DNA from 3 places in the Nocardioides exalbidus genome. Region 2 is predicted to be linked to each of the others. Evidence: riboswitches for the same ligand, from Rfam matches in the RefSeq annotation. Region 2 holds a riboswitch; each other region holds the start of a gene.
The links. Region 2 has a riboswitch for cobalamin ahead of BLV76_RS16440 (FecCD family ABC transporter permease). Riboswitches for the same ligand answer to the same signal wherever they lie in the genome.
Positions count from the first base shown of each region.

Region 1: linked by a shared signal. The riboswitch ahead of cobN (cobaltochelatase subunit CobN) and the one ahead of BLV76_RS16440 (FecCD family ABC transporter permease) in region 2 are both predicted to bind cobalamin.
Region 3: linked by a shared signal. The riboswitch ahead of BLV76_RS05185 (magnesium chelatase subunit D family protein) and the one ahead of BLV76_RS16440 (FecCD family ABC transporter permease) in region 2 are both predicted to bind cobalamin.

Region 1 is NZ_FNRT01000002.1:980,938-986,789, reverse strand. It holds gene BLV76_RS05125 (4a-hydroxytetrahydrobiopterin dehydratase) at 1-612, shown strand, start outside; gene BLV76_RS05120 (hypothetical protein) at 596-1,432, opposite strand; cobalamin riboswitch at 1,426-1,572, shown strand; gene cobN (cobaltochelatase subunit CobN) at 1,601-5,209, shown strand; gene cobF (precorrin-6A synthase (deacetylating)) at 5,206-5,852, shown strand, end outside.
Region 2 is NZ_FNRT01000002.1:3,339,958-3,345,809, forward strand. It holds gene BLV76_RS16430 (DUF1684 domain-containing protein) at 1-391, shown strand, start outside; partial or broken gene BLV76_RS16435 (MFS transporter) at 411-1,534, opposite strand; cobalamin riboswitch at 1,685-1,865, shown strand; gene BLV76_RS16440 (FecCD family ABC transporter permease) at 2,064-3,026, shown strand; gene BLV76_RS16445 (ABC transporter ATP-binding protein) at 3,053-3,871, shown strand; gene BLV76_RS16450 (ABC transporter substrate-binding protein) at 3,868-4,968, shown strand; gene BLV76_RS16455 (hypothetical protein) at 5,320-5,655, opposite strand; gene BLV76_RS16460 (hypothetical protein) at 5,795-5,852, opposite strand, start outside.
Region 3 is NZ_FNRT01000002.1:996,955-1,002,806, forward strand. It holds gene BLV76_RS05165 (acyl-CoA dehydrogenase family protein) at 1-660, shown strand, start outside; gene BLV76_RS05170 (GtrA family protein) at 677-1,057, opposite strand; gene BLV76_RS05175 (CDP-alcohol phosphatidyltransferase family protein) at 1,359-2,075, shown strand; gene cbiE (precorrin-6y C5,15-methyltransferase (decarboxylating) subunit CbiE) at 2,147-3,376, opposite strand; cobalamin riboswitch at 3,395-3,541, shown strand; gene BLV76_RS05185 (magnesium chelatase subunit D family protein) at 3,569-5,602, shown strand; gene bluB (5,6-dimethylbenzimidazole synthase) at 5,599-5,852, shown strand, end outside.

The DNA of each region.
Region 1 (5,852 bases), 2.4 Mb from region 2:
GCCCGCTACCTCGTCGGGTCCTTCGCGGAAGCCGTACGCCTCGTCTCCGCGATCTCCGAGGCCGGTGAGTCGGTCGGGCACCACCCGCGCGCCGTGCTCGGGAACGGCCACGTCGACCTGGAGCTGGTCACCGCCGATGCGATCTACCGCGACGACGACGGCACGGAGTACGTCGTCGAGTGGCCGACGCAGCAGGACCTCGACCTCGCCCGCCGCATCGAGGCGATCGCCTCCGACCTCGGGCTCACCGCGGATCCCGCCGCCGTCGCCGAGCTCGAGCTCGGGCTCGACGTCGACGCGTCGGGGGACGTCGCGCCGGTCTGGGCCGCCCTGCTCACCGGCGACCTCGCCTCGCAGGGACGACGGACTCCGGGCGACGAGGTGCGCGACGCCTCGGTGCGCGTGCCGAACCTGTGGTTCGACGACCTCGACGAGGACGCGGCGCCCGGCCAGCGGTTCCACGTCGAGGTGTACGTCGCCGCGGAGGCGCGCGACGGTCGGGTGGCCGCCGCCCTCGCTGCCGGCGGCACCATCGTGGACGACTCGCAGGCCCCCGGGTTGACGGTGATCGCCGACCAGGAGGGGAACCGCGGGGTCATCTGCGTGGCGTGAGTCCGATCAGGGACTTCCACGGGGTCACGACCAGCTCCTCCGGGAGCGTGAGCGAAAGTTTTCGGTCGAGCACGCCACCGTCGATGGGGACGTGCACGACTCCTTGCACGACCTCGCCGGGGGGCGGGGGTGCGGAGGAGACGAGGGCGCGGGGGTCGGGGTCCTGGGAGGGAAGCGCGACCGGGAGCTCGTCGACGTGCCAGGCGGCGTCGTCGCCGCGGCCGCGGACCTGCTGGAAGGCGCGGGCCAGGCCGTTGAGCCGGGCGGCCGCCTCGGAGACAGGGACGACCGGGCCCCACGCCGACGACCCGATCCGCAGCTGGACCTCGGACGGGGAGAGGGCGACCAGGCCGAGGTCGGTCGACCGCGCGGCGAGGTCGCCGCGGCCGTCGTCGAGGACGAAGAGGAAGCGACCGGGCAGGGACGCGAGGGACGGCGTCGCGCAGATGCGCGCGTCGAGCTCGGCCACGACCGGGCGCAGGTCGGCGCGGCCGCCGACCAGGCCGGTGAGCGGCGACGCCATCACGTTCCGCACCAGCTCGTGGGCGGGATGCGGCAGCAGCCCGGTGCCCCGGATCGCCTCGACGACCTCGGGGAGCAGGTCGGGACCGGAGGAGGGGAGCGCCCGCAGCTGGAGGTTGGCCCGCTTGGTCAGGTGGACCTGCCCGTCGCCGTGCTCCTCAGCGACGGCGACCAGCGACAGCAGCGTCGAGCGGGAGAGATGGCCGCCGGGGAGTCGCAGCCGGACGAGCGCGCCGTCGTCCGCCGGCCACGGACGGAAGACGCCCGGGCAGAGGTCGCCTCGGGTGCGCTCGGTCATGGGCCGAGTGTGGCAGTAGGCTCGCGGCAGCCACCTGCGTGGGACCAGGAACCCGGTGCGAGTCCGGGGCGGTTCCGCCACTGTCAGGCCCGCCAACCGGTGGGCCGAGCCAGACACTGAGCCACGCGGGATCCGACAACGAGGGGCGAGAACCCCCTGGAGGAAATCGTGCGCATCGCACTCCTGTCCACGTCCGACACCGACCTGCTGAGCGCGCGGGCGTCCGGCGCCGACTACGTCCTCGCCAACCCGGCGCGGCCCGGCCACCAGTCGATGGCCGAGGTGATCGAGGGCTGCGACCTCGTCATCGGCCGGCTGCTCGGCTCGCCGCAGGACCTCTGCTCCGGCTTCACCCGCGTCGCCGCGACCGGCATGCCCGTCGTCGTCCTCGGTGGCGAGCAGGCACCGAGCGCCGAGCTGATGGAGCTCTCGTCGGTGCCGATGGGCGTCGCGGCCGAGGCCCACCGCTACCTCGCCGAGGGCGGCCCGGAGAACCTCACCCAGCTCCACGCCTTCCTCTCCGACACCGTCCTGCTCACCGGCGAGGGCTTCGAGCCGCCGGCGGTGCTGCCGCAGTGGGGCTACGCCGCCCGTCCGCAGGCGGAGACGGCTGCGGAGGGCAAGGCACGCGTCGGGGTGCTCTACTACCGCGCCCACGAGGCGAGCGGCAACACCGCCTTCGCCCACGCGCTCGCCGACGCGGTCGACGCGACCGGCCACGCGGTCGGCGTCCCGATCTTCGCCGGGTCGCTGCGCTCCGCGCCCGATGAGCTGTACGACGCCTTCGGCACGCTCGACGCGCTGATCGTCACCGTGCTCGCCGCCGGTGGCCGCACGCCGGCGGGGGCCAGCGCGGGCGGCGACGACGAGTCGTGGGACGTGGCGCGGATGTCGGCGCTCGACATCCCGATCATCCAGGGCCTCTGCCTCACGAGCAGCCGCGCGGAGTGGGAGGAGTCGGACGACGGCGTCAGCCCGCTCGACTCGGCCACCCAGATCGCGATCCCCGAGTTCGACGGCCGGATCATCACCGCGCCGTTCTCCTTCAAGGAGGTCGACTCCGACGGGCTCCCGCACTACGTCGCCGACCCCGAGCGCTGCGCGCGGGTGGCCGGCATCGCGGTCAAGCAGGCCCGCCTGCGCTCCATCCCGAACGCCGAGAAGCGGCTCGCGCTCGTGCTGTCGGCGTACCCCACCAAGCACGCGCGCATCGGCAACGCCGTCGGCCTCGACACCCCGGTCTCCGCGATCCGGATGCTCGAGCGGCTGCGCGCCGAGGGCTACGACCTCGGCACCGACAACGCCGTCACCGACATCCTCGGCCGCGACGCCACCGACACCGAGAAGGGCGACGCGCTGATCCACTCGCTCATCGAGGCGGGCGGGCAGGACGAGGAGTGGCTGACCCACGCGCAGCTGACCGACGCGCACGTGCGGATCACGCCGCAGCAGTACGCCGACTGGACCGCCGACCTGCCCGAGGACCTCAAGGCCGACATGGTCGGGGCCTGGGGCGAGGGCACCGGGTCGCTCTTCACCAACGACGCCGGCGAGCTCGTGCTCGCGACCGTCCAGGCGGGCAACGTGGTGCTCATCATCCAGCCGCCGCGCGGCTTCGGCGAGAACCCGATCGCGATCTACCACGACCCCGACCTGGCGCCGACCCACCACTACATGGGCGCCTACCGGTGGCTGGGCAGTGCTGTTTCCGAGGGGGGTTTCGGGGCCGACGCCGTCGTGCACCTCGGCAAGCACGGCTCGCTCGAGTGGCTGCCCGGCAAGAACGCCGCGCTGTCGGCCTCCTGCGGCACCGACGCGGCGCTCGGCAACCTGCCGATGGTCTACCCGTTCCTCGTCAACGACCCGGGCGAGGGCGCGCAGGCCAAGCGCCGCGCCCACGCCACGATCGTCGACCACCTCGTGCCGCCGATGGCCCGCGCGGAGTCCTACGGTGACATCGCCCGGCTCGAGCAGCTCCTCGACGAGCACGCCAACATCGCCGCGATGGACCCGGCCAAGCTGCCGGCGATCCGCGGCGAGATCTGGCAGCTCATGCACGCCGCCGAGATGCATCGCGACCTCGGCCTCGACGAGCAGCCGGACGACGAGTCGTTCGACGACTTCATCATGCACGTCGACGGTTGGCTCTGCGAGATCAAGGACGCGCAGATCCGCGACGGCCTGCACATCCTGGGCGACGCACCCGCGGGCGAGGCGCGGGTCAACCTCGTCCTCGCGATCATGCGGGCCTCGCAGGTCTTCGGCGGGCAGGCGCAGGCGGTGCCGGGGCTCCGGGCCGCGCTCGGGCTGAAGGAGAACGCCGAGGCCACCAGTGCCGTCGACGCGATCGAGGCGAAGGCCCGCGCGCTCGTGCAGGCGATGGACGACGCCGACTGGGACGTCGCCGCCGCGGCCACGCTCCACGACGACCCCGAGGTCCAGCGGGTGCTGGAGTTCGCCGCCACCCAGGTCGTGCCCCGCCTCGCCCGCACCACCGACGAGCTGGACGCGGTCGTGCACGCCCTCGACGGCGGCTTCATCGCCGCCGGCCCGTCCGGCTCGCCCCTGCGTGGGCTGGTCAACGTGCTCCCGACCGGCCGCAACTTCTACACCGTCGACCCGCGCGCGGTCCCGTCGCGCCTCGCCTGGCAGACCGGGATGGCGATGGCCGAGTCGCTGGTCGCGAAGTACGTCGACGAGACCGGCGGCTACCCCGAGTCGGTCGGCCTGTCCGTCTGGGGCACGAGCGCGATGCGGACCTCCGGCGACGACATCGCCGAGGTGCTCGCGCTGATGGGCGTCCGCCCCGAGTGGGACCCGGCCTCGCGCCGGGTCAACGACCTCACCGTCATCCCGCTCGACGAGCTCGGCCGTCCGCGCATCGACGTCACGGTGCGGATCTCCGGCTTCTTCCGCGACGCCTTCCCGCACGTGGTCGCGATGCTCGACGACGCCGTCCAGCTGGTCGCCTCGCTCGACGAGCCGGACGACCAGAACTACGTGCGCGCCCACACTCGCGCCGACCTCGCCGAGCACGGCGACGAGCGCCGCTCGACCACCCGGATCTTCGGCTCCAAGCCGGGGTCCTACGGGGCCGGCATCCTGCAGGTCGTCGAGTCGGGCAACTGGCGCAGCGACCAGGACCTCGCCGAGGTCTACACGGCCTGGGGCGGCTTCGCCTACGGCCGCGACCTCGACGGCGCACCCGCCGCCGACGACATGCGCACCAACTACAAGCGCATCAAGGTCGCCGCGAAGAACGTCGACACCCGCGAGCACGACATCGCCGACAGCGACGACTACTTCCAGTACCACGGCGGCATGGTCGCCACCGTGCGCGCGCTGACCGGCAGCGACCCCAAGGCGTACGTCGGTGACTCGACGACCCCGGACGCGGTGCGGACCCGGACGCTGCAGGAGGAGACGAACCGCGTCTTCCGGGCCCGCGTCATCAACCCGCGCTGGATCGGGGCGATGCAGCGCCACGGCTACAAGGGCGCCTTCGAGCTCGCCGCCACCGTCGACTACCTCTTCGGCTTCGACGCGACCGCGGGCGTGGTGCACGACTGGATGTACGAGTCGCTCGCCAAGGAGTACGTCCTCGACGAGACCAACCAGCAGTTCCTGCGCACGTCGAACCCGTGGGCGCTGCGCGGCATCGTCGAGCGGCTGCACGAGGCCGCCGACCGCGGCCTCTGGGCCGAGCCGGACGCCGACGTGATGGCTGCGCTCCAGCAGGTCTACCTCGACGTCGAGGGCGAGCTGGAGGACCGGTGACGTCGCGTGTCCGCATCGTCGGGATCGGCTGCCACCCCGAGCAGCTGACGCTCGAGGCGCGGTCCGCGATCGAGTCGTGCGACTACGTGATCGCCGCCGACAAGGGCTCGGACGACCCGCTCCTCGCACTGCGTCGGTCGATCTGCTCCTCGCTCGGCGTCGAGCTGGTGGCCGTCGCCGACCCGCCCCGTGATCGCTCCTCCGGTCTCGACGAGGCCGGCTACGACGGCGCGGTCCTCGACTGGCACGACGCGCGGGCGGCGGCGTACTCCTCCGTCATCTCCGCACGTCCCGGCACGGTCGGGTTCCTCGTGTGGGGCGACCCGGCGTTCTACGACTCGACGATCCGGGTGGTCGACCGGCTGGGACTGGAGTACGACGTCCTGCCGGGCGTCTCCGCGATCTCGCTCCTCGCCGCCCGCCACCGGCTCGTGCTCCACGAGGTCGGCCGGCCGGTGCTGGTGACGACCGGGCGCCGGCTCGCCGCCGAGGTCGAGGCCGGCCACGACAATCTCGTCGTGATGCTGGACGGTCGGCTGCAGGCCGCGGAGCTGGCGGGCGACTGGGACATCTGGTGGGGCGCCAACCTCGGCAGCCCCCACGAGGAGCTGGTCGCCGGCCGGCTGGCCGACGTCCTCGACGA
Region 2 (5,852 bases):
GCGCTTCACCCTCGGGATCGAGCCGGCCGAGGCCGATGACCGTGACGTCGACGGCGGCGACGACGGCTCGGTGACGCTGCGTCGGATCGGCCTCGTCCGGCTGCCCGAGCCGGTGGGCGGCAGCCTCGACGTGTGGTGGCTGCACCAGTACGGCGGCGGGATCTTCGTGCCGTTGCGCGACGGCACCGCCGGCGACGGCAGCTACGGCGCCGGGCGCTACCTGCTCGACACCGCCAAGGGAGCCTGGCTCGGCGGGGACGACGAGCACCTGGTCGTCGACCTCAACTTCGCCTACCACCCGTCCTGCCGCTACGACGACCGGTGGCGCTGCCCCCTCGCCCCGGCCGGCAACACGATCGAGGCCCGGGTCGAGGCAGGCGAGCGCCTGTAGGTCCCGGCCGGCCGTGGCCTCAGGCGCGGGCGAATCGTCGACTCGTCGGGACGAGACCGGCCGCCACCGGCGCGAGCAAGCACGCCGCAGCCGCCACGAGCAGCACGGGGCGGACCCCGAACGCCTCGATCGCGGGCGCCATCAGCGCGAGCCCCAACGGCGCGAGCCCGTAGGAGACGAGGAAGTCGAGGGACGACACGCGGGAGAGCCTCGCCGGGTCGACCTCGCGCTGGGTCGCCGTGAACCACGGCACGTTGAAGACCTCGATCCCGACGCCGCACACGACGTAGGCGGCCACGACCCATGCCGCCCCGAGGTCGAGGGCGAGCGCCAGCGGCGCGAGCGCGTATGCCGCCAGGCCCGAGAGGGCCACCCACCCCTGGTTGGTCGGGCGCCACCACGCGACCACGAATGCGCCGCCCAGGGCGCCGAGGGCGTACGCCGTGGCGACCGCAGCAACCAGGGCCGTCCCGTCCCCACTGTCGCGAGCCACCAGGGGGACGGCGACCGCGGTGACGGAGTAGCCGGTCAGGATCACGGTGGCGAGGGCTCCGAGGCCACCCAGGAACCACGGGTGACGATGGGCTTCCTCCAGGCCTTCGGCGAAGTCCGCCGCAAAGCTGCTGCGCTCCGACCCAGGGGGCCTGCTGGCGCGACGGGTCGACGGGGAGCCGGAGGGTGTGACGCCGGCTGCCAGCAGCCAGATCCCTGCTGTCCCCAGCAGCAGCGCAGGGGGATCGAGGACTGTGGAGGCGAGTCCGGTGATCGCCGGTCCAGCAAGCACGCTGACCCGCACGGCGATGCTGATCGCTGCGTTGGCGCCCTGCCGTCGTTCGGGTGGGACGAGGGCACCAGTGCCTGGAAGGCCGGTCGGCACGCGCCCTGCCCGACGCCCACGGCTGCCGCTGCTGCGAGGCCGAGCACGGTGAGCGAGGAGTGCACGGCGAGGGCGAGGAGGGCTGAGGACAGCGCCGCACCCGCTGCTGCGACTCCGACGACCGAGCGGCGCGGGTAGCGGTCGGCCAGCACTCCCGCGACTGGCATGACCACGAGGAACCCGACCGTGCGAACCGCCAGGAGCCCGCCGAGCTGACTCGCCGTCAGAGTGGTGTCGACCAGCGCCAGGCCGAGGACGAACGGCATCGACCAGGTGGCGACGCCGGAGGCGGTGGTGGCGACCCAGAGCCGTACGAAGGCCGGGTCGAGGCGAGGTGTCACGCGCGCATCCTCGGGTTGTTGCAAACAATTCGCAACAAGGTGGTGCTCCCGGCTGATCGTGACGACCGGCAGTGCTAGCGTTCGGGCCGAGTCGAACGCATCCTCTGGGATGCCAGGGAACTCCGGTGTGAATCCGGGACTGGCGCGCAGCGGTGAGGGAGACAGCGGCGCTACACGCCACTGGGAGAGATCCTGGGAAGGCAGCGTCACTGGTTGATTCCCGAGTCCGAAAACCTGTCGGCTCACGTGTCCGTCACCTGGGCCCTCGCGATCGGGGTTCGAGACCCGAGAGGCCCGCAGTGGACCCGTCATCCCTCCTGCCCGCGCACCCCCTGCCCCGGACGCGGGTGCGACCGTGACGCACCGACCCGGCAGATCGTCGAGGTCCAGGAGGCGCCTGCCGTTCTGGCCGCTGGTCGTGGTCCTTGCCCTCGCGTGGGCCGCGAGTGCCGTGATGTCGTTGGCCTTCGGGTCCGAGCGGATCCCGGTCGCCGAGGTCGTCTCGACGGTCAACGACCGCTTCACCGGCGAGCAGCCCGGCCGCTGGGACATCATCGTCTGGGAGCTGCGCGTGCCGCGCGCCCTGATGGCGCTGGTCGTCGGCGCCGGGCTCGCGGTCGCGGGCGCAGGCATGCAGACGCTGGTCCGCAACCCGCTGGCGGACCCCTACCTGCTCGGCATCAGCTCCGGCGCCTCGGTCGGTGCGACGGCCGCGATCACGACGGGTGTCCTCGGTGGCTTCGGGATCTACGCGGTCTCGACCGGCGCGCTGCTCGGTGCGGTCGGCTCGGCCCTGCTGGTCTACCTCGTCGCGACCGCCCAGGGCGGCCTCACGCCGTTGCGACTGGTGCTCACCGGTGTCGTGCTGTCCTCGGGCCTGTCGGCGATCGCCTCGTTCCTGGTCTTCATGGCCGACGACGCACGCGCCGCGAACTCGGTGCTGTTCTGGATGCTCGGCAGCGTCGGAGGCGCGACCTGGGAGAAGCTGTGGGTCCCGGCCGTCCTCGTGCTGCTCCTGTCCGCGGCGATGATGTCGATGCACCGATGGCTCGACGCACTGGCGGCGGGCCCGGAGACCGCTGCCGCACTCGGGGTGAACGTCGCCGCCCTGCGCACGACGCTGTTCGTCGGGCTCGCCGTGCTCGTCGGCGTGCTGGTCGCGGTCAGCGGCGGCATCGGCTTCGTCGGCCTGATCGTCCCGCACGCCGCCCGCCTGGTCGTGGGCGCGCGGCACAGGGTCGTCATCCCGGTCGCAGCACTGGGCGGGGGAGTGTTCCTGCTGTGGGTCGACGTGCTGGCGCGGCTCGCTGTCCGCCCGCAGGAGATCCCCCTCGGGGTCGTGACCGGCGTCGTCGGCGCCCCGCTCTTCCTGCTCCTGATGGGGCGCGGCACCTACACGTACGGCGGTGAGAGGTGAGTCGCCTCGCGCTCAGGCTGAGCGGCGTGTCGGCCCGGCTCGGCGACCGCGAGGTCCTGCGTGACGTCGACCTCGAGGTGCCTGTCGGGGCACGGCTCGGGGTGGTGGGTGTCAACGGTGCCGGCAAGTCGACCCTGCTGCGGGTGCTGGCCGGAGCACTGTGCCCGAGCGAGGGCACGGCCTACCTCGCCGACGAGTCGGGCGAGCTCCGCGACCTGCACCGCACCAGCGCCCGCGACCGCGCCCGACGGCTCGCCTTCGTCCCCCAGGAAGAGCTCGTCTCCGCCGAGCTCCTCGTCGGGGAGATGGTTGCGCTCGGCCGCGTCCCCCGCACCCGCCCGTGGTCGCGCGGTGGCAGCGACGAACGGGCCATCGTGGTGGCTTCGCTCGAGGCAGTCGGCCTCGCCGACCGGATCGACGACCCGTGCGACCAGCTCTCGGGCGGTGAGAAGCGCCGCGCCGTGCTGGCCCGTGGTCTCGCCCAGCAGTGCCCGCTGATGCTGCTGGACGAACCGACCAACCACCTCGACGTGGCCTGGCAGCAGCGCCTGCTGCACACCGTCGCCCGCGAGGCACAGACCCTGGTCGTCACCATCCACGACCTCGATCTCGCGCTGCGCTCATTCGACCAGGTGGCCGTCGTCGGCTGGCCGGAGGGCCGCGACCGTGCGACGTCCCCGGCGACCCTCGTCGCCGTCGGCCGTCCGAGCGACGTGCTGGGCGCGGCGCGCATCGAGGAGCAGTTCGCCGTCGGCTCGGTCCAGGTCGCCCACCCCCACCTCGAACAGTCGCACCTGCTCATCCACCACCTGCCCGAACCCCACCTCCGAGAGGACACCCCATGAACCCGACCCTCCGCACCCACCGGAGTACGCGCCTCGCGACCGCTGCGGTCATCACCCTCGCAGCCACTCTGCTCAGCGCGTGCGGCTCCGACAGCAACACCACGGGTGGAGCCAACGCGGACGGCGGTCCCATCACGGTGCAGAACTGCGGCGAGGACCTCACGGTCGACGGGCCGGTCACCGAGATGTACGCCTACGACGGCGGCATCATCTCCATCGCGCTCGCCGCTGGAGCCCGCGACGAGCTGGTCGCCGTGACCGGCATGGCCCGCGACCAGGCGCTCCTCGAGCTGGCCTACCCCGACGATCGGGTGGACGAGCTCACCGTCGTCGGCGACGAGTTCCCCACCCTCGAGAACGTGCTCGCGGTCGACCCGCAGGTGTTCTTCGCCGGCTACAACTACGGGTTCAGCGAGGCCCGCAACCTGATGCCGGAGATGGTCGCCGAGCGCGACATCACTCCCTACCTCCTGAGCGAGACCTGCCTGCAGGACGACGGTGCCCGCGGGACCATGGACGCCTGGACGGCCCTCACCACCGACCTCGCCAACATCGGCGAGCTCACCGGTCACCCCAACACCGCACAGGCCGTCATCGACGACATCGGCCAGCGCCGAGCCGCCCTGGAGGAGGCGCCGAAGGGCGACGACGAGACCACCGTGTTCCTCTTCGACTCCGGCACCGACACCATCTTCACCTCTGGCTCTTTCGGCGGACCGCAGGCCATCTTCGACTCGGCACAGGTCACGAGCGCCACGGCAGACGTCGAGGACACCTGGACTGAGGTCGGCTGGGAGCGGCTGGCCGCCTCCGACCCCGACATCATCTTCTTCGTCGACTACCCGGGGCAGTCCTACGAGGAGAAGGTCGCAGTCCTGGAGGCCAACCCGGCCTCGCGCGACCTCGCTGCGGTGAAGGAGAAGAGGTTCGTGAACCTGCCGTACGCCATGTGGGTCTCCGGCCCGCTCAACATCGACGCCGCCGAGTGGGTCCGCCGCGCAGTGGAGCACTTCGGCCTGGCGCCGGAGTCCGGCATCGAGCCCACGCTCGACATCACCCAGCTCGCCGAGCTGCCGGGCAACGACTGGATCGGCTGACGCCACAGAAACGCCGCCGGACGACCGATGGGTCGCCCGGCGGCGTTTCAACAGGTCAGAGACCTCGTGACACTCAGATGTCGTAGTAGAGCTAGAGTCATGGTCGGTCACCTGTCCGCGGGCTTCGTTTGCTCAGGTCAGAAGGGGTGTGTCGACGCTACGCTCCTGCGAGGTAGGCGTCCAGTAGGTGCTTGATAGGTGCCTGGTCCGGGGAAGTTTCGGGGAACTCACCACCGGGGCGACGCCCATCAGGTCGCTAGTTGGGCTCTACCAAAGGTCGCGAGATCGGTGAGCACGCCGGCAACCGAGTGCGGTGCGGAGCACGCTGCGCTCACCCTGACCGCACCGTCTCTAAGCCAGTTCTGCGTAGTCCTCGGCCGCCTCGATCTTCAACTGGGGCATCTCGAGAAGGGTGGCGCGGATCCATTCGGCCGTCTTGGCGACCTCGGACGTGGGGATGGACTCGAAGATGTCGTTGGTTCCCCCTCCGTCCTCGAATTCGAACGACGTACCGAGGTTGAAGTTCCCGGCGTACGCGTTCGCGTCAACCGTGCATGAGGCATCGAACGGAACGTTCAGGATCGCATCTTCCTCGTCGACATGAATGCTGGGATTGAGATCGGCCAAGGCCTTTGCTAGTTCCCGCAGCCTCGCAACATCCTCGGCGGATGGGCCGTGATAGCTCATACCCGGCAGGCTACAGAAGCCGCTGCCGTCCGATGCTGCAACGTCATTAGCCGCGAAGCGCCAGTGGGGCACTCGCGGCGAGTCGTGATCGGTTCGTAGGCGTTGCCGGCGATGCAGTCGGACTGGTCGCGACGTCTGATCAGCTCTTTTGCGCAAGCGCGCGAGCACGTTCAAGCCTGGAAAGAAGCTTTGCCTGA
Region 3 (5,852 bases), 2.3 Mb from region 2:
TTCGCCGACCTCGTCGTGATCTGGGCGCGCGACGAGGCCGACGGGCAGGTCAAGGGCTTCGTCGTCGAGAAGGACACCAACGGGATGACCTTCGACAAGCAGGAGGACAAGATCGCCCTGCGCGTCGTGCAGAACGCCGAGATCCACCTCCACGACGTCCGCGTCCCCGAGGCCAACCGGCTGCAGAAGGCCGAGAGCTTCCGCTCGACGGCCGACGTGCTGCGGGTGACCCGGATGGGTGTCGCCTGGCAGGCGGCCGGATGTGCGCGCGGTGCGTTCGAGCACGCCCTGCGCTACACGAAGGCCCGCGAGCAGTTCGGCCGGCCGATCGCGTCGTTCCAGCTGGTGCAGGACCTGCTCGTGAAGATGCTCGGCAACGTCACCGCCTCCACGGCCATGAACGTCCGGGCCTCGCAGCTGCAGGACGCCGGCCTGCTCCGCGACGAGCACGCCTCGCTGTGCAAGGTGCACGCGACCGTACGGATGCGCGAGGCCGTCGGCTGGGCGCGCGAGGTCCTCGGCGGCAACGGCATCCTGCTCGAGCACCACGTCGGCCGCTTCGTCGCCGACGCGGAGGCGATCTACTCCTACGAGGGCACCCGCGAGATCAACACCCTGATCGTCGGTCGGGCCATCACCGGCGAGAGCGCGTTCGTCTGAAGTGCCGCGTCCATGCCTACGGGGCGGTGGGACGCGGGGCTCTCGACTGGTCCAGCATCGCCACACGAAATGCGCAGAACCGCACCAGGCCCGTGCCCAGGTTGGCCGCGATGAGGACCGCGAGCTCCTGTCGACGCGACGGCTCGGCGACGGTGGCGTCGAGCACCCACAGGGCACCAGCCGTCACGGCGAGGCTGAAGGCCAGAAGGGCGAGCCCGAGCACCTGGTGCTGCACGGTTCGGTCCGTGCCTCGGACCCCGAAGGTGATGTAGCGATGCCCGAACGTTCCAGCGATGGTCGAGAGCACGAGCGCGAGAGCGTTCGCCGGCTGCGCGGTGAGCTGCTCCCGGAGGACGACGTAGAGCAGTCCGTACAGCACGTTGAACGCAGCGCCCACGCACGCGAAGACCACGAGCTGGACGAGGATCGACCGCCAACGCGCCGCGCCGGTGACCTGTCCCTCACGCGCGGGCGATCCCACTCGAGAGTTCGGCACTGACGGGACGGGCGGCATGGCGTGGTAAGTGTGGCACCCCGGCGCTCATCGTCCTTCGTCTCCGTCCTGTCCCGTGTTCTGTTCGTGGCGCTGAGCCTGATCCAGCATGCTTGGCGTTGCCGACAACAACGGGCGCTCGAGCGGCGGGCATCCGGTCCGTGCTGAGACGCCCTCCGGGCGTGACCGAGAGGTAGCCACCTACATGACCGCGCCGTACGTCGCCAAGGACTCGCCGCGCCTTCGCGCCGCGGGCTGGGCCCTGCACACCTACACCGCCAGCGGCACCGCGATCGCGTTCCTCGCCCTGACGGCCGCCGTCGGCGGCGAGGAGATCGCGGCGTTGTGGTGGCTGTTCCTCGCCCTGCTGATCGACGGCACCGACGGCATGCTGGCTCGCCGGCTCCGCGTCAAGGAGGTCATTCCGGCCTTCGACGGAGCGCGGCTCGACGACATCGGCGACTACATCACCTACTGCTTCGTGCCCATCTTCCTGCTCTGGTACGGCGGCCACCTGCCCGAAGGGCGGCTCGGTACCTTGCTCGCCGTGCTGCCGCTCCTGGCGTCCAGCTACCAGTTCTGCCGCACCGACGCCAAGACCGACGACCACTTCTTCCTGGGATTCCCGAGCTACTGGAATGTCCTGGCCTTCTACGTGATCGTGCTGGGCGTCTCCCCTGGAGCGACGGCAGCTCTGCTCCTGACCTGCGTGGTGCTGGTCTTCGTACCCATCAAGTACGTCTACCCCTCCCGCACAGCCACCGCCCGCGGCCTCAACCTCGTCCTGGCGGGGTCGTGGCTGGTGACCTACGCCGTGATGCTGGTGCAGTTCCCCGATCCGAGCGTCGTCGTCACCGCCTTGTCGCTGCTGTACGTGGTCTACTACGCCGCCGTGAGCGTCGTGCTGACACTGCGGCGTTGAGCCGATCGCCCATGGTTGCTCGGCAGCGCTCCGGACGCGTCACAGAGGCGGAGTGCAGCACGTGTCGTGCTTCAGGCAAGTGCCTGCCGCAGGGCCCACTGAGTGACTCCGCGAGCGGGTGTCCAGCCCGTGAAGGTGCCGACTGGTGCTGCGTTCTCGACGCCGATCCGGATGAGCTCCCCGCCATGGTCGGCGTACGCCTTCGCCAACAACACCTCGGTCTCGAGGGTCACGCCGTGGACGACGAGGCGGCCGCCGGGTTTGAGGGCGGCGAGGCAGGCGTCGAGTACGCCTTCGCGGGTGGCGCCGCCTCCGATGAAGATGGCGTCCGGCGCTTCGAGCCCGGTGAGGGCTGAGGGGGCGCGGCCTTCGACGACCTGGAGGTCGGGGACGCCCAAAGCGTGAGCGTTGCGTCCGATGCGCGCCGCGCGCTCGGGGTCGGACTCGATGGCAATGGTCCGACAAGACGGGTGGGTGCGCATCCACTCGATGCCGACCGAGCCGGCACCCGCGCCGACGTCCCAGAGGAGCTGGCCGGGGGCGGGCATGAGGCGGGCGAGGGCCGAGGCGCGGAGGTCACGCTTGGTGAGCTGGCCGTCGTTCTCGAAGGCCGAGTCGGGAAGGCCGGGGGCCCAGGAGGCCAGACCGTTGCCGGAGACCTCGATGGCGATGACGTTCAGCGCCGGTGACTGCGCGGACCAGGAGGAGGCGACGCCTGACTGAAAACTTTCGGACAGCGAGCCGAGGTCCCCGAGCACCGTGAAAGAAGACGCACCCCAGCCCGACGTGGTCAGCAGCGAAGCCAGCGCAGCCGGCGTCGAGGCGTCCGACGACAGCACCAGGATCCGACGACCCGGTGCCAGGGCTAGCACCAGACGTTCCAAGGGACGACCGACAAGCGAGACGACCTCGCAGGACTCGGAGGACCACCCCATCCGCGCCCGCGCCAACGCGACCGACGAGACAGCAGGCACCACCCGCACCGGGGCGCCGTGCTCCAAGAGCGTGGTTGCGATGCCCGACACCAGCGGGTCCCCGGAGGCGAGCGCGACGACCGGGCGCCCGGCGTACTCAGCGAGCAGCGCAGGCAGGGAGGCCGCCAGCGGAGAGGGCCACGGCACCCGCACCTGACCGTCAACAGTGGGCACCAGGGAGAGGTGACGCGACCCGCCCCAGAGCACCGACGCCTCGAGCACCAGCGCCTGCGAGGACGGAGAGAGCGAGGACCAGCCGTCGGCGCCGATCCCGACGACCACGATCTCGCTGGGCCCATCACTGAACGGCACTGCAGTGGACGACATGGCCGCAGACGCTATCGTGACGCGGACAAGGCGAGAGGTGCCCCGAAGCTTGGGGAGAATCTGGGAAGCCGGTGAAAGTCCGGCACAGGGCCCGCTGCGGTGACTCGAGACGTCCAACAGGGCGATCCGGGAAGTCCGAAGACCGGCCTCCCGCTGACCAGTTCCAACCTGGCAACGAGAGCGGGAGCCCCCATGCCACAGCAGTACCCCCTCTGCGCAGTCGTCGGCAGCGACGACATGACGCTCGCCCTCCTCCTCACCACGATCTCCCCCGAGGTCGGCGGCGTGCTCGTGCGCGGCGAGAAGGGCACGGCCAAGTCCACGACCGTCCGCGCCCTCGCCACCGTGCTGCCGCCCATCGAGGTGGTCGCCGGCGACCGCTTCTCCTCCGCTCCCGGCGAGACGTCGCCCGACGGGGCCTGGGGAAGCGACGCTGAGACCGAGACCCGGCCCGTACGCCTCGTCGAGCTGCCCGTCGGCGCCACCGAGGACCGCGTGCTCGGCTCGCTCCACCTCTCGAAGGTGCTGGCCGACGGCGTCGCCGAGTACGAGCCCGGCCTCCTCGCCCGCGCGCACCGCGGCATCCTCTACGTCGACGAGGTCAACCTCCTCCACGACCACCTCGTCGACCTGCTGCTCGACGCCGCCGCGATGGGCCGCTCCACCGTCGAGCGCGACGGCGTCTCGGTCGCCCACGCCGCCCGCTTCGTGCTCGTCGGCACCATGAACCCCGAGGAGGGCGAGCTCCGCCCCCAGCTCCTCGACCGCTTCGGCCTCACCGTCGAGATCGCCGCACCGCGCGACCCGCAGCTGCGCGCCGAGGTCGTACGACGTCGGCTCGCCTTCGACGCCGACCCCGATGCCTTCGTCGAGTCGTACGCCGACGCCGAGCGCGCGCTGACCGACCGGATCGCCGCCGCCCGCAAGCTGCTCCCCGAGGTCGAGCTGACCGACGCGGTGCTGACCAAGGTGGCCGAGGTGTGCGCCGCCTTCAAGGTCGACGGGATGCGCGCGGACATCGTCACGACCCGGACCGCGATCGCGCACGCCGCCTGGAACGGGCGGACCCACGTCACCCGGGCCGACATCCGGCAGGCGGCGCTGCTGGCGCTGCCTCACCGGCGGCGGCGGAATCCGTTCGACGCTCCCGGGCTCGACGAGGAGCTGCTCGACCAGATCCTCGGGGACGAGGAGCCGGACCCGGAGCCGCCGCTTCCGCCGGAGCCCGACCCGGAAGGTCATGACGACGGATCGTCCGAGCAACCGGAGTCGATGACGCCCGACCAGCCGGACGAGAGCGACACCGACGACAGCGGACGTCATGAGAATCCCCGGTCCGAACCGAGCGATTCCATGACGTCCGACGAGCCGACCGACGTTGAGTCTCCGGGAGACTCACGGCCGAGTGGCGCGGGTCAGACGTCGGTCATCGGGGCGGCGGACCCCTACAAGGTGAAGCGGTTCGAGGTGCACGGGACCGGCGCCGGGGAGTCGGGCAAGCGGAGCCGCGCGCTGACGAGCAACGGACGGCGGATCGGCGCCGACCCGACCGGCAACGGCGGGCTGCACCTGATCGAGACGATCCGGGCAGCGGCTCCTCACCAGCAGGCACGAGGGCGCCAGGGCGGCCGGATCCTCTTCCAGGACGGTGATCTGAGGACCGCTCGACGGGAGGGACGCGAGGCCAACCTCGTCCTCTTCTGCGTCGACGCGAGCGGCAGCATGGCTGCGAAGAAGCGGATGGAGCAGGTGAAGACCGCGATCCTCAGCCTGCTGCTCGACGCCTACCAGCGCCGCGACAAGGTCGGGCTGGTCACCTTCCGCGCCGATGGTGCAGAGATCGCGCTGCCGCCGACCCACTCGGTCGACATCGCGGCCAAGCGGCTCGCCGACCTGCCGGCCGGAGGGCGTACGCCGCTCGCCGAGGGGCTGCTCACCGCGGCCGAGGTGCTGCGGGTGGAGAGGGTCCGGGACCCGCGCCGCCGCCCGCTCCTCATCGTGATCACCGACGGCCGCGCCACCCACGGCGCCGACGCCGTGGCCCGCAGCCGACAGGCAGCCGCCTGGATCGCCGAGCAGCACACCAGCTCAGTCGTCGTCGACTGCGAGCAGGGTCCGATGCGGATGGGCCTCGCCGGTCAGCTGGCCGCACGGATGCAGGCCACGCACCTCCCGCTCGCCGAGGTCAGCGCGCAGGCCCTCACGTCCATGGCGCGCGCGGCGTGAGCACGGATCTGTACGACGTCATCGCCCGCCGGCGCGACGTCCGAGCCGAGTTCAGCGGCGGGGCCTTGGACGACGCGACCCTGCTGCGGGTCCTCGGAGCGGCTCACCAGGCGCCGTCCGTCGGGCACTCCCAGCCCTGGGACTTCGTGCTGGTGAAGGACGAGACCACGCGCAACGAGTTCGCCGAGCACGTCGAGACCGAGCGCAAGGTCTTCGCCGACCAGCTCGACGGCGAGCGACGCGCGACCTT